Regions from separate parts of the Neorhizobium descurainiae genome, predicted to be linked through region 1. Evidence: riboswitches for the same ligand, from Rfam matches in the RefSeq annotation. Region 1 holds a riboswitch; each other region holds the start of a gene.

What was found. A riboswitch is a leader RNA that binds a small molecule or an ion and turns the genes downstream of it on or off. The one in region 1 is predicted to bind cobalamin.
Region 2: linked by a shared signal. The riboswitch ahead of ACMGE0_RS13110 (aromatic ring-hydroxylating oxygenase subunit alpha) and the one ahead of ACMGE0_RS33140 (ABC transporter substrate-binding protein) in region 1 are both predicted to bind cobalamin.
Region 3: linked by a shared signal. The riboswitch ahead of ACMGE0_RS19500 (DUF1636 family protein) and the one ahead of ACMGE0_RS33140 (ABC transporter substrate-binding protein) in region 1 are both predicted to bind cobalamin.

What each region holds. Positions count from the first base shown of each region.
Region 1 covers NZ_JBLFFK010000050.1:1,961-6,703, reverse strand. Annotated here, with positions in the region: gene ACMGE0_RS33150 (D-alanine--D-alanine ligase family protein) at 1-923, shown strand, start outside; gene aztD (zinc metallochaperone AztD) at 1,300-2,499, shown strand; cobalamin riboswitch at 2,541-2,773, shown strand; gene ACMGE0_RS33140 (ABC transporter substrate-binding protein) at 2,968-3,999, shown strand; gene ACMGE0_RS33135 (FecCD family ABC transporter permease) at 3,996-4,743, shown strand, end outside.
Region 2 covers NZ_JBLFFK010000006.1:95,582-100,324, forward strand. Annotated here, with positions in the region: gene ACMGE0_RS13105 (BA14K family protein) at 1-156, opposite strand, end outside; gene ACMGE0_RS13110 (aromatic ring-hydroxylating oxygenase subunit alpha) at 275-1,519, opposite strand; cobalamin riboswitch at 1,632-1,847, opposite strand; gene ACMGE0_RS13115 (DUF6656 family protein) at 2,001-2,615, shown strand; gene ACMGE0_RS13120 (L-threonylcarbamoyladenylate synthase) at 2,649-3,626, shown strand; gene ACMGE0_RS13125 (FAD-binding oxidoreductase) at 3,640-4,743, shown strand, end outside.
Region 3 covers NZ_JBLFFK010000011.1:164,200-168,942, reverse strand. Annotated here, with positions in the region: gene cobO (cob(I)yrinic acid a,c-diamide adenosyltransferase) at 1-281, opposite strand, end outside; gene ACMGE0_RS19510 (CbtA family protein) at 278-1,051, opposite strand; gene ACMGE0_RS19505 (CbtB domain-containing protein) at 1,065-1,241, opposite strand; cobalamin riboswitch at 1,279-1,491, opposite strand; cobalamin riboswitch at 1,563-1,784, shown strand; gene ACMGE0_RS19500 (DUF1636 family protein) at 1,886-2,302, shown strand; gene cobW (cobalamin biosynthesis protein CobW) at 2,299-3,336, shown strand; gene cobN (cobaltochelatase subunit CobN) at 3,347-4,743, shown strand, end outside.

The sequences.
Region 1 (4,743 bases):
GATGGCTGTTGAGCGCCTTTGAGAACGGCACGCTTGCAAAGCCGTCGGGCGGCACGGAACTGTGTTTCGTGCCGGGGGGACATGGGCGGGTAATCGCGCTTCCCGTAGATGACGCTCCATACGAATTGCCGAGGATCGACATCATTTTTCCCGTTCTGCATGGTCTTCATGGCGAAGACGGCGCAGTGCAGGGGTTGGCCGAAGTGGCGTGCATACCGCTTGCAGGGTGCGGCATTCTCGGCTCCGCCAACGCACTCGACAAGGATATCGCCAAACGGCTGTTCAATGAGGCCGGGGTACCGGCGGCGCGGTCGATCACGATCCATCGGGGCGCCGCGCCGGCCCTTGATGAACTTGAACGGGCGCTCGGTCTGCCCGTCTTCATCAAGCCCGCCCGCCAGGGCTCCTCGGTCGGGGTCAGCAAGGTTTCGACCGGAGCGGACTATGAGATGGCGCTGTCGGAAGGCTTCCGCCATGACGGCAAGCTTCTGGCCGAGGAGTTCATTCGGGGCCGCGAGATCGAATGCGCGGTTTTGGAGGGTGACGATGGCGTCCTGTTCGTGTCGCGAACCGGAGAAATCATCCCGGCAGAAAGCCACGGCTTCTACACCTATGACGCCAAGTATATCGATCAGGATGGTGCCGCGCTGAAGGTGCCAGCCGAATTGCCCGAAGAGGTCGAGGATGAAATCCGAGCCCTTGCGTCGAAAGCATTTCGCGCGCTCGGTTGTGACGGCATGGCGCGCGCGGACTTCTTCGTCACGCCGGATATGCGGATCCTCGTCAACGAACTCAACACGATCCCGGGTTTCACCGACATCAGCATGTATTCCAAGGTGATGGCGGCAAGCGGCGTCAGCTACCCCGAGATCATTGACCGCCTGGTCGCACATGGCTTGGCGCGGGCGAACCGAACTGTTTAGCGTGATGTATTGTCGCGGAAATCCAGGTCCTGCGACCCCACCCGCTCAGAGTGAATCCTGAAAAGGAATTCTGCCGCAAAATCAGTCGCATGACTTCGAATGTGCGGCCGGTTTCTGCGACATCTGGCATTTCGCGTTTTTGTTAGGCTACCGCCGAAGCGGGCTTTTTCTTTTTCGCCCATTTCCTCCGCGTCCTCCTCGAAACCCTCCTGGAACCGGCGCCGGACGATATTGCCCAGCCGCCCGTCTCGTCCTGGCCGCGACCGGAAGTTTCTCGGCTCGCATCGAACAGGCTGGACAGCTTCCGGAAACTCCGATACGTGATGTAATGTTATTACATACCAAGGAGAGATTTCCAATGATGTCCAGATCGACGATGGTCGGGGGTTTTGCCGCGGCAGGCATTTTGATGGGTTCGGCCCAGGCCGAGGAGGAGAAGCAGACATGGCGGCTGTTCGTCGCCGATCACACGGCTCCCGTGGCCCGGTCCTTCGACGCGGCGACGGGAAAGGAGATCGGCGAGTTCGCCCTGAAGGGTTACGCCGCACTGGCCGCCAGCAGTTCCGGCCGCACCGTCTTCGCCGTCCAGAGCGAGGCCGATACGGTCCAGGCGATCAAATCCGGCGTGACGCTGTCCGACCACGGCGAGCATCGCGATCTCGAAACGTCCGACCCCGAAATGCTGCCGGTCGCGTTCGACGGAAAACGGCCGGTCCATGCCGTCATGCACGGCGACGACGTAGTGCTGTTCTACGACAGGGAAGGCAAGGCGAAGCTTCTTTCCGAAGAGGGACTGCTCGAGGGCAAGATATCTGAAAGGACCGTCGATGCGACGGCGCCGCATCACGGGGTCGCCGTTCCCATGGGGGAGGCGATGCTTGTTTCCGTTCCCGATACGAAGGTTGAGACGAAGCCGGACGAACTGCCGCCGCGCCTCGGCCTGCGCGTCCTCGACGCGAGCGGCGGACAGGTCGGCGAGGTCGAACCTTGCACGGCCCTGCACGGAGAGGCCTTTTCGGCGAGGCTGGCCGCCTTCGGTTGCGCAGAGGGCGTCCTGGTCGCGCGTCCCGGCAAGCAGGGCGGCGTCGAGCTCGAAATGCTGGAATACGGCGAAGCGCTACCGAAGGGAAAGGTGACGACCCTGCTCGGCAGCAAGGTCATGCAGTTCTTTCTCGGCAATTATGGCGAGGACAGGATCGCCCTGATCGATCCGGAAAGCGCCGAGCCCTACCGCCTGGTGGACCTGCCGACCCGGCGCATCGATTTCGCGCTTGACCCTGCGCGCGTCAAGAATGCCTATGTGCTGACCGAAGACGGGCAATTGCACGTCGTCGACGTGCTGCGTGGCGAAATCGCCGCATCGGCAACCGTCACCGAGCCCTACAGCAAGGACGGCCATTGGCGCGATCCGCGCCCGCGCCTTGCAGTGGCCGGCGATGAGATCGCCATCACCGATCCCCGCCACGGCCTTGTGCGGATGATCGACATCGGGACCCTGAAGGAGGCTCGCACCATTGCGGTCGAGGGGCAGCCCTTCAGCATCGTCGCCATCGGAGGCTCCGGCGCCGTCCATTGACGGCACTCGTCTCTCGCGGCTTGACGCGATCGCCGCGCTCGGCATAACTGAACGCGACGGTTCCCCGACGGTGACTCGGAGGGGATGAAAAGGGAACACGGTGCGGACGCCCGAAAGGGGCCAATGCCGTGGCTGCCCCCGCAACTGTAAGCGGATTGCTGTCCATCCTCGTGGCGCCGGAAGGCGCCATGCCACTGCGTCCATGCGGCGCGGGAAGGCAGATGGACGGCGGATATCCGCGAGCCAGGAGACCTGCCGTCGAACATCGATCCATCGCACGGGCGGGGATGCCCGGAACAGGAGCAGGACATGATCACCATCCGCGCCGCAGGGCGCCCTGGCGCTTCGCATTCCCCAAATCTCGACGATCGTTCGGCCAATCGGGCTGCCTCAAGGGCATTCTGAGCTTCACTACTGCCCGGCACATGGATTTGCCGGCGGCATTCACGTCACATTCGGGGAAACACGATGAATATCTTTCTGAAACGGCCGTTCCGCGCCGGCCTCGGCGCCATCTCCTTGATCGCCTCCGGCCTGTTCCACGGTGCCGTGGCGGCGGAAACCGCCTATCCGCTCACTCTTGAGAACTGCGGCCGGCAGGTGACTTTCGAAAAGGCGCCGTCGCGTACCGTGTCGATCGGCCAGAGCAGCACCGAAATCCTCTATCTCTTAGGCCTGGCGGACAAGGTCGTCGGCACCGCGCTCTGGGTCGGACCGGTCCTCAAGGAATATGAGGAGGTGAACGCCAAAATCGACCGGCTCGCCGATAACGAGCCGAGCTTCGAAAGCGTGCTCGGCAAAAGGCCGGATATCGTCGCCGTGCAGTTCCAGTGGCAGGTCGGACCCGAAGGCGTGGTCGGCAAGCCGGAACAGTTCGCAGAACTCGGCATACCGGTCTACACGTCGCCGTCCGATTGCACCGGCAAGGAAAATTCCGCCGCGAGCGACGGCGTCCGCCACCAGGTCTTCACCATGGACCTCGTTTACCGGGAAATCCGCGAGCTCGCCAAGATCTACGACGTGCAGGACAAGGGCGAGGAGGTCGTGGCCGATCTGAAGCAGCGTGAGGCCGCCGCCCGTGCCAAGGTCGCGTCTGCGCAAGGCAAGCTTTCCGCCGTCTTCTGGTTCTCGAGCGCCGCGGGCGCCGATCCCTATGTCGCCGGCAGGAACGGCGCGCCGGGCTATATCATGTCGGCGCTTGGCATCCGCAACATCATCGAGACGGACGACGAATGGCCGACGGTCGGCTGGGAAACCATCGCCAAGGCCGATCCGACCATGATCGTCGCGGGCGCCATGGAGCGCCGCCGCTATCCGCTGGACAGCATCGAGGCCAAGCACAGGTTCCTTGAGACCGACCCGGTCGCAAGCCTGATGCCGGCCGCGAAGAACGGCCATGTCTTCGACATGGACGCGCAGGCGATGAACCCGACGATCCGCACGATCGAAGGGATCGAGGTGCTTGCGGACGCCATCGCAGCCGCCGGCCTCGCCGAATGAGCCGGGCCATGTCCTCGATCGGCCGGACGGGTGCGGTTTCGCTCGCGCTCGCCGTCCTCGTCGCCGCGCTCTGGCTGGGCGCGGCGATCGGCGAGACCGCGATCCCGTTCGAGGTCGTTGCCAAGACGGTCGCCAACCGGCTCTGGGATGCGGGCTATCCGCTGGAGCCGATCGATGAGGGCATCGTCTGGAGCTACAGGTTGAGCCGCGCGGTCGTAGCGGCCTGCTGCGGCGCCTCGCTTGCCCTCTCCGGCGTCGTGCTGCAGTCGCTGCTGCGCAATCCCCTGGCCGATCCCTATATTCTCGGCATTTCGGCGGGGGCCTCCACCGGCGCCGTGGGCGTCGCGATCCTCGGCTTCGGCGGAGGTCTCCTGACGCTGCCGATGGGCGCCTTTTTCGGGGCGCTCGTCGCCTTCGCGCTCGTCAGCCTGCTGGCCGTCAAGGCGGGCAGGGGAACGGCGGCCATCATCCTCGCCGGCGTCGCAGGCTCGCAACTTTTCAATGCGCTCACCTCCTTCATCGTCACCAAGGCGGCGACCGCTGAACAGGCGCGCGGCATCATGTTCTGGCTGCTCGGCAATCTTTCCGGCGTCCGCTGGCCGGATGCCTGGCTTGCCATACCTGCGGCCCTGTCGGGGCTTGCGGTCTGCCTCTGGCACGCCCGGTCGCTCGATGCCTTCACCTTCGGCGCGGAGCAGGCCGCCTCGCTCGGCATTTCGGTCCGCCGCATCTATCTCGTGCTGG
Region 2 (4,743 bases), on a different contig from region 1:
GTCACGGCGATCCCGGTACTGGACATCCGTCACGGCGCTTGCAGCCGAAATGGCGGGAGCCGAAGGCATCTGCAAAGCCTGAGCCGATGTGAAGCTGGTGAGCGCAGAAGCGACCGCAAGCGCTGCCGCGGTCAAACGCAGGTGGAGGGGTCTCATCCTGGTGTTTCCTTTCAGGAAGTATTGGCAGAAAACAACGCGGATAGAAGGACTTGGTTCCATGACGGCCGGGCTGGAGCCAATCACGAATAAGCGATCGGTCCCAGGGCAAACTGCATCATGCGACGATCGAAAGCATCGTCTGATCGCCCTGAAGGCGATTGACCATGAAATTCGAATACCATTCGACGAACTGCATGACGCCGCCCTCGTGGATCGCCGAATAAGGTCCCGGCTCATATGCCGGCGAACGGATCCCGAAGGCGTTTTCCTCGACGATCTGGCGGTCCTGGTCGTTGGTCATGTTCCAGACATGCGTCAGCTCTTCGAGATTGTAATCGACGCCCTCGACCGCATCCTTGTGGACCAGCCATTTGGTGGTGACCGCCGTTTCCTCCGGTCCGAGTGGTGTGACGCGGAAGGAGACCGCATGGTCGCCCAGCATGTGGTTCCACGTGGTCGGGTAATGGAAGAGCAGCATCGTGCCGATCCCATCGATCGTCACGTCGTCGGAGAGTTTTCGCTGCACGGCATTCCTGCCCGACATCGTGTAGCTTTCGGCGCCCTCGATCAGCGGCATGCGGGCGACGCGGAACTGGCCGTCCGGCGATATCCTGAACTCGCTCGGCAGATCGGCCGCCTCGCAGCGCCGCCAGTGCTCGATGATGACCGGATCGTCGATCGCGCCCGACACGCCGGTGACGGTAGGCGCTTCCGGAAACGTGCGGCAGAGTTCCGGGTGATTGCCGGCGCAATGATAGCATTCGCGGTTGTTTTCCCAGACGAGCTTCCAATTGCCCTTCTCGATGATCGTCGACTGGTGGGCGACCTTGGCCTCCGACAGGCGGTGCGGCGCCATATAGGGCTCGATCGCCTCGCGAACGGGCGCGAAATCCGGCGCCTCGTTGGCAAGGCAGATGAAGATGTAGCCGGCGACGCTCTCGCAATGGACCTTCTTCAACCCGAACTCTCTCTTGTCGAAATCCTGGCCCATCTGCCGGGCGATGAGCAGCGAGCCGTCGAGTTCGTAGGTCCATTGATGGTAGGGACAGACGAGCCGCACCGCCGAGCCGCTTTCCTTGGTGCATACCCGGCTGCCGCGGTGGCGGCAGGTATTGTGGAGCGCCCGGATCAGGCCGTCACGGCCGCGCACGACGACGACCGGATAGTCGCCGATCTGCAACGTGAAATAGCTGCCGGCCTTGGGCAGTTCGCAATCGTGGCCGACGAACAGCCAATCGCGATACCAGATCAATTCGAGATCGAGCTTGTAATAATCGGGATCGGTGTAAAAGGCCTGTTCGAGGCTGAAGCCTTCGCGGCGGTTCTTGAGCTGCCGCAGGACCTGACTGCGAGTTTCCATCTTGCCTTCCTTGTCGAAGCGAGCCTTGGGGCGGCCTGCGGAAGGACATGGAAACGCCGGCCGGTCTCGCCCCGCCAATCTCCGCGTCCCGAGCGCCCGCCGCGATCGGTCAAATTCTCTTTCACCTCAGGCTGGTTTCCGGGCTCAGGAGCTGTCCCTCGCGGGACGGGCATGGCGCCTTCCCGGGCGGCCCTTGCGGCTCTTTCCCAGTGGCTTGTGCCATGCCTCTTACACTCCACCACCGTTGCGGGGGCAGCGCCGGGCTTCGACCGGCTTCCCAATTCTCCGCCCTCCCTAGCGAGGCGGCACCTTGAGCTTGCAGCGGATATAATCATCTGCCCCACGTGTCGCATAGGCAACATTGCGACATCGGCAACCGCATTGACGACGGCTTCGGAAAACCCTTAAGCCCCGCGAAAGGAAAACCTGTCATTGAGGGCTGAAGCTCAAGATTTCCGGCATCAACAGGAGCGATGCCCCCGTGCAGGCCAAAGGAAAATTCCGCTACTACGAAGCTCCTCCGCCGAAGCCTCCCGCGCCGGCGGGGACGAAGCCTACCGCGCATTCGGAATTCCTGCGGACCGGACGCATCGCCCGCGACAGCGCCATCTGGGTGCCGGCAGAACGGCGCTATATCGGTTATGCGGACGTCGCCGCGCGCACCGGCAAGAAACTGGAAGCAGCCGGAGAAAAGAGCCACGAGCGGATCAACGCATTCCATCGATCGATCCAGTTCCCGAAGATCATCTTCCACCGCACGCTCGACGAGCGTCCGCATCTCGGCTACTGCCATGTCACGGCCGCGAGAACGTTCCTCGGACGCCGCATGCCGGTCAGCTGGTCCTTCTATATCGCCAATTTCTTTTCCGAGATCGGCGAGGAGGAAAGGTTCTTCGAACGCATCAGCACGACCTATTCGCGCATGTACTTCGCCGTGGCGATCGAGGGGGAGCCGGGCGAACCGTTCCGGATCGACCGCTCGATCCGCAAGAACGGGCTCCTGTTCCAGACCAACGATCCGATGGAAGCGATCAAGAACGTGCTGACGCTCGGCGCATCGAGCCATGCGCTGCGCGAAATCATCAAAAAGCTTTGACGGAAGCCCGGTCCGCGCTATTGACGGGCGGACATGACGGCCGACATCATCGACATCACCCGGGATCATGAACGCGCGCTCCTCAAGGCCTCAGCCGTCTTGGCGGAAGGTTATCCGGTGGCGATCCCCACCGAGACCGTTTACGGGCTTGCCGCGGACGCCACCAACCCGGCAGCCATTGCCCGCATTTACGAGACCAAGGGCCGGCCGCGCTTCAACCCGCTGATCTGCCATGCGGCCGATCTTTCCATGGCCGAGCGCTATGCGGTTTTCGACCCGATCTCGAAAAAGCTCGCCGAGACCTTCTGGCCGGGGCCGCTGACGCTGATCCTGCCGCTGAAGCCGGAAAGCGGCATCCACTCGCTCGCCACCGCGGGTCTCGACACGATCGGCATCCGCCTGCCGAAAGGGTTCGCATCCGAGCTCATCCGCGCCTTCGGGAAGCCGCTTGCCGCGCCGAGCGCCAACACGTCCGGCAAGGTGAGCCCGACAAGCGCGCAGCATGTGGCGGAGGACCTGGGCGACAGGCTCAAGCTCATCGTCGATGGCGGCGCAGCCCCCGTCGGCGTGGAATCGACCATCGTCCGCGTCGAGGACGGCATTATCCGCCTACTGAGACCCGGCGGCGTCGCGGTGGAGGAGATCGAGAAAGCCACCGGCCTCCCGGTGATCCGGCCGGACGGCCCGGCGGCGATCATCGAGGCGCCGGGCATGCTCGCCTCCCACTATGCGCCGGGCGCGGCCGTCCGGCTCAACGCCGATCACGTCGAACCCGGCGAAGCGCTGATCCGGCTGGGTTCCGCCCCGGTAAAGGGAATAGAGCTTGCCACCGCGGTTTTTGATTTGAGCCCTTCCGGCGATCTTGCGCAGGCGGCGGCAAATCTGTTCGCTTACCTGAAGCGCGCCGATGCGACCGGTGCGGCCCGTATTGCCGTCACGCCCATTCCCGACCACGGGCTTGGCGAGGCGATCAACGACCGGCTGGCCCGCGCCGCCGCGCCACGGGAATAGGAGGAGGCTGCCGATGGATATTTCCGGACCGAAACCAGAGCTTCTCGACCGCTTCGCGGCGATCGTCGGCGAAAGCCATGTCCTGCGCGACCCGCAGGACATGGCCCCGCATCTCGTCGAGGGCCGCGGGCTCTATCAGGGCTCCTCGCCCATGCTGCTGAAGCCCGGCTCGACGCAGGAGGTTTCGGAAATCCTCAAGCTCGCGAGCGAGACCGGGACGCCGATCGTGCCGCAAACGGGCAATACCGGCCTCGTCGGCGGCCAGACGCCCCGCACCGGCGGCAGCGACCTGATCGTCTCGCTCGAACGGATGAACCGCATCCGCGATGTCGACCCCGTTGCCAACGTGCTCGTCGCCGATGGCGGCGCGATCCTCGCCGACGTGCAGAAGGCGGCCGAGGCGGCCGGCCGGCTGTTTCCGCTGTCGCTCGGTTCGGAAGGCTCCTGCCGCATCGGCGGCAATCTCTCCACCAATGCCGGCGGCACCGCCGTGCTCGCCTACGGCAACATGCGCCAGCTCTGCCTCGGTCTGGAGGTTGTATTGCCGACGGGCGAGATCTGGGACGGGCTGCGCCGCCTCAAGAAGGACAATACCGGCTACGACCTGCGCGACCTCTTCATCGGCGCGGAAGGCACGCTCGGCATCATCACCGGCGCCGTCCTGAAACTCTTTCCGCAGCCGGCCGGCCACCAGGTGGCGCTGGCGGGCCTCGACTCCCCTGAAGATGCCCTGAAGCTCTTCGAGCGGGCCTCGAACCTTTGCGGCACGGCGCTGACGGGTTTCGAGCTGATGCCGCGCATCGGCATCGAATTCACCACCCGCCACATCGAGGGCGTGCGCGATCCGCTTTCCGAGCCGCATCCCTGGTACGCGCTGATCGATATCTCCACCTCCGATTCCGCCGGGACGGCAGAGACCATGATCCAGTCGCTGCTCGAACAGGGGTTCGAAGCGGGGCTCATCCGCGACGCGGTGATCGCCTCCTCCGTCGCCCAGCAGAAGGCGCTCTGGCATATGCGGGAAAGCATGTCCGACGCCCAGAAGCCGGAAGGCGGCTCGATCAAGCACGACGTCTCGGTGCCGGTCTCGAAAATCCCGGCCTTCATGGCGGAAGCC
Region 3 (4,743 bases), on a different contig from region 1:
GTATGCCAGACGACCCGATCGCCGAAGACGGCCAGCGCCGGCTGTTCGCCGGTCGACCAGGCACCCTTGATGAACTGCACCACGCCGACGCGGCGGTTGTTGCCGAGCATGCGCAGCGCCAGACCGAATGCGGCGGTGGATTTACCCTTGCCGGAACCGGTATGGACGATGAGAAGGCCCTTTTCGAGGATCTTCCCGGCCACTTCCGCATCCTGCACCGCCTTGCGGTTCGCCATCTTGGCGCGGTGGCGCTCGGCTGCCGCCTGATCGATCTCCTTCACCGCGAAGCAAGCCCCGCCGAAGGGCGCACCGCGACATCTTCGCCGGCGCGGAACTTCTCGCGGACCACCGCGATGAGCGCGCCGAGCACTGCCCAGAACACCAGATTGGTGACGTAAACGGCATTGACGAAGCGGGCATGCAGCTCCAGCGGCACCGCCGTCTCATGCGTCGGCGGCAGGGGAGCGCCAACCAGATGCGGAGCGACCAGCAGAACGATCGCCAGCACGGCAAACACGACCGAACGGGTATAGGCGAGCAGGCCGAGGCCGAGAGCGGTGCAGATGGCCGTCGAAATCCACCAGATCTGGCGCGGACCGAGCTCGGCGGCCGGCATGCCCGGCAGTTCCGGCGGCAGGCCGAGGCCGGGAGCGAGGCTGACGGTGAGGAAGCCGGCAATGCCGAACATCAACCCGCCGCGCCAGCCCTTGAAGCCTCCCAGGGCTTCCGAAGCGGCGATCAGCACGAGACCGAAGCCGATTGCCGACAAGATATCGGCTGCGGCGGTGTAGATGAGGCGCTCAAAACCGTCGGCGGGAGCCCAGGCCTCCTCGTCGTGGCTATGTTCAGCCGCCGCAGGGGGCGCGACACCGCCAGCCGGGGCAGCCTCATGGTTGTGGCTGTGACCGGCCTCGGCACCGCCGGCATTTTCATAGGTCTCGGCCTGCAGGATGAGCGGCACCGTCGAGAAATGCTGCATGACGGTGAGGAGAAGTCCCGACAACAGCCCGGCGATCACCGCCGTGAAGACGATGTTACGAAACAGCGACATTTGGAAATTCCTCTCAGTGGCAGGGGAAGGCCAGGGAATGGCGCGTGTCGTGGGCGGCGTTGTGGACGACTTCCAGATGCGAGAAGCCGACAAAACCGACGATGAACAGGCCGAGAATGGCCGTCATGCCGAGGGGAATGATCTTCGAAGCGGAAACGCTGACCGCACTTGCGGCAGAATTCGTTACCATGGTCTCGTCCTTTCGCCCTCCACCCGAGGGCTGTTCAAGTTTCTCACCACCTCTGGCAGGTCTCCTGGCTCGCGGATCAGGCGCCTCTCGCCCGCCTTCCCGGATTGCTCCAGTGGCTTGACGGCCAACCGGCCGTTTTGGACGAAGACTTTCCGCTTACAGTTGCGGGGGCAGCCACGGGTTTGACGGCAAATCCGTCGCACCGCATTCCCTCAAAACCCTTTCGGGCACCATAGGTCCGGTCACTATAGACGAATTCGCGAGCCCCGCAATCGCCTTTGCGACGCCCGCCGCACTCCATTGACATAGGGCTATGACCGGGCTTAGTTGAAAGAAGACGGTCCTTTTCCGGCAACGGGAAGGGCTAAGAGAGAATGCGGTGCGATCCTTGGGATCAATGCCGCGGCTGCCCCCGCAACTGTAGGCGGCGAGCCATTTTGCCGAGCAAGGCCTCTGGGCCGGAAAGCCACTGGGAAAACCGGGAAGGCAGGCAAATGGCGGCGACCCGCGAGCCAGGAGACCTGCCGTTCGATTTAAGCTTCGCCGGGCGGGGTGCTCCGGAGGAAGTCTTGTCATTCACCGCAGGCGGGCTTGCCCTTCTGCTCCGCGCCCCGATTTTTCGAACTGGCGGTAACGCGGCTTAGATGATGAGTGACGAGCGAAAAGACGATCTGGAAACCGTCCCGGAAGCCGTGGATGTGACGATCTTCGTCTGCACCAATTGCCGCGACGAGATCGATCCCGAAACACGCCCCGGCATCGGGATGATCGCCGCTCTGCGGGAAGCTACAGCCGGCAAGCCGCTTGCCGTAAAGCCCGTCACCTGCCTCGCCAATTGCGAAAAGAGCCCGAGCGCGGCCTTCAACCACCGATCCGGCTGGTCTTACGTTTTCGGGCATCTGACGCTGGAGAATGTCGAAGACATCGTGACCGGCGCAATGATGCTCGCCGGGGACGAGCGCGGCTTCCTTCCCCTTCGTGGCCGTCCCGCCTGCCTCCGCGGCAAAGGCATGACGGCCCGCATTCCACCCTTCCACCATCACGAGGACATGCCTTCATGAGCGTCAATTTCGACCGCGTTCCCTGCACCGTCGTCACCGGGTTCCTGGGCGCCGGCAAGACCACGCTGATCCGCAGCCTGATCGAGAAGCTCGACGGTAAGCGCCTGGCGATCATCGTCAACGAATTCGGCGATGTCGGCATCGACGGCGACGTGCTGAAGGGCTGCGGCATCGAGACCTGCCCGGAAGACAATATCATCGAGCTCGCCAACGGCTGCATCTGCTGCACCGTCGCCGACGACTTCGTGCCGGCGATCGACCAGATCCTCTCCCGCGAACCGCGCGTCGACCATATCCTCATCGAGACTTCCGGACTTGCGCTGCCGAAGCCGCTCGTCCAGGCCTTCCAGTGGCCGGATGTGAAGGCGCGCGTGACGGTGGATGGCGTCGTCGCCGTGGTCGACGGCGTGGCTCTGGCGGAGGGCCGGGTCGCCGACGATCACGGCGCGCTGGAAGCCCAGCGGCAGGCAGACGACTCGATCGACCATGACGACCCGGTCGAGGAAGTCTTCGAGGACCAGGTCGCCTGTGCCGACATGATCGTTCTGACCAAGACCGATCTTCTGGATGCCGCAGGGCTCGCCACCGCCAAGGATCGCGTTACCGCCCACCTGCCGCGGGCCGTGAAGATCGTCTCGGCCGCGAATGGGGCGATCGATCCGGCAGTGCTGATCGGCCTCGGGCTCGCCGTCGAGGATGACATCGGGAACCGCAAGACGCATCACGACGACGAGCTCGATCACGACCACGACGACTTCGACAGCTTTGTCGTCGACCTGCCGGCCGTGGCGGATGCCGAAGCACTCGCCGCCCGCATCTCCGTGACGGCGGAAGCCGAGAACGTCCTGCGCATAAAAGGCTTTGTGGAGGTCGCGGATAAGCCGATGCGCCTGCAGGTCCAGGCTGTAGGATCGCGCGTGAACCATTATTTCGACCGCGCCTGGGCGCCCGGCGAAGCGCGGCACGGCCGTCTTGTCGTGATCGGCGAAAAAGGGATCGACCGCGCGGCGATCGAAAGGATGCTGGCCGCATAAGGCAACGGAAATGCACATACTTGCCACCACATCGTCGTCGCTCGACGACCTGATCGAGCCGGTCGACCTCAACCAGTCGCCCGCCGATGTGGTGGTGCTGTCCTTTTCCGGCAGCGACCTGAACGGCATCGCTGCAGCCTGGGACAAGGGTCGGGCGAGCCTGCGGCTGGCCAACCTTTCCGACCTGCGGCACCCGATGTCCGTCGACCTCTGGGTGGAGAAGACGGCGGCACATGCGAAGGTCATCCTTGTGCGCATTCTCGGCGGCTATGACCGCTGGGCCTATGGGGTGGATGAACTTTCACGCATGGCGAAGCGCAAGAGGATCGCGCTCGTGCTTCTGCCCGGCGAATGCAGCATTCGTGACGAGCGGCTTGTCGGCGCCTCGACGGTTTCCGAAGAGCAGCTTGCCGGCATTCTCGCCTGCTTCCGCGAGGGCGGCCCGGACAATATGCGGCGGCTGGCAAGGCGACTGGCCGCGCTGGCGCGAAACGAAACAGCGCCCCTGCCTGGCGCGGCGGCGATGCCGAAGGCCGGTTTCTACAAGCCCGGCCATGGCATCGTCAGCGTCGAGAGGCTGCTTTCCAGCCTCGCTGCCGATGCGCCGCGCCTGCCGATCCTCTTCTACCGTTCCATGCTGCTTGCCAACGATGCCGCGCCGATCGATGCGCTCTTCGAAGCTCTGGCTGCTCGCGGTTTCGCGCCGCTGCCGATCTTCGTCAGCGGCCTGAAGGATGCGGATGCGGTCGCTTTCGTCGAACGGACGATTGCAGGCCTCGATCCTGCGGCGATCATAGCCACGACGGCTTTCGCCAGCGGCACGGATGAAAAGGGCGAAACGATCTTCGACCGCACCGGCGTGCCGGTTTTCCAGGTTGTCGTCGCCACGACGCGCCGAGAAGGCTGGGCGGAAGGCCGCCGCGGCCTGAATCCTGCCGACCTCGCCATGCATGTCGTCCTGCCGGAACTCGACGGCCGCATTCTTGCCGGAGCGATCTCATTCAAGGCAGGCGAAAACTCCGCCAGTCTCGTCAACCGATCGGAACCGGACCGGGTTGAGCAAGTGGCAAACCGCATCGCCGCCTTCCTGAGGCTGAGACTCGCATCGCGCTCCGAGCGAAAAGTCGTCATCCTGATGCCGGACTATCCGAGTGCGCCCGGACGCACGGGCTACGCCGTCGGGCTGGACGTGCCGCAAAGCGTGCTTTCAATGCTTCGAGAGCTTGTGATAGCCGGCTATTCTGTTTCGGATATCCCGGAGACGGCCCGCGATTTGCTGGACCTTCTGGCTCCGAAATCCGCAGCTTTGCCGCTTTCGGATTACATCTCGGCATCCCATGCCGAAGCGGCCTGGGGTGCGCCTGAGACGGACGAGGACCTGGAAGACGGTGCCTATCGCTTCCGCGC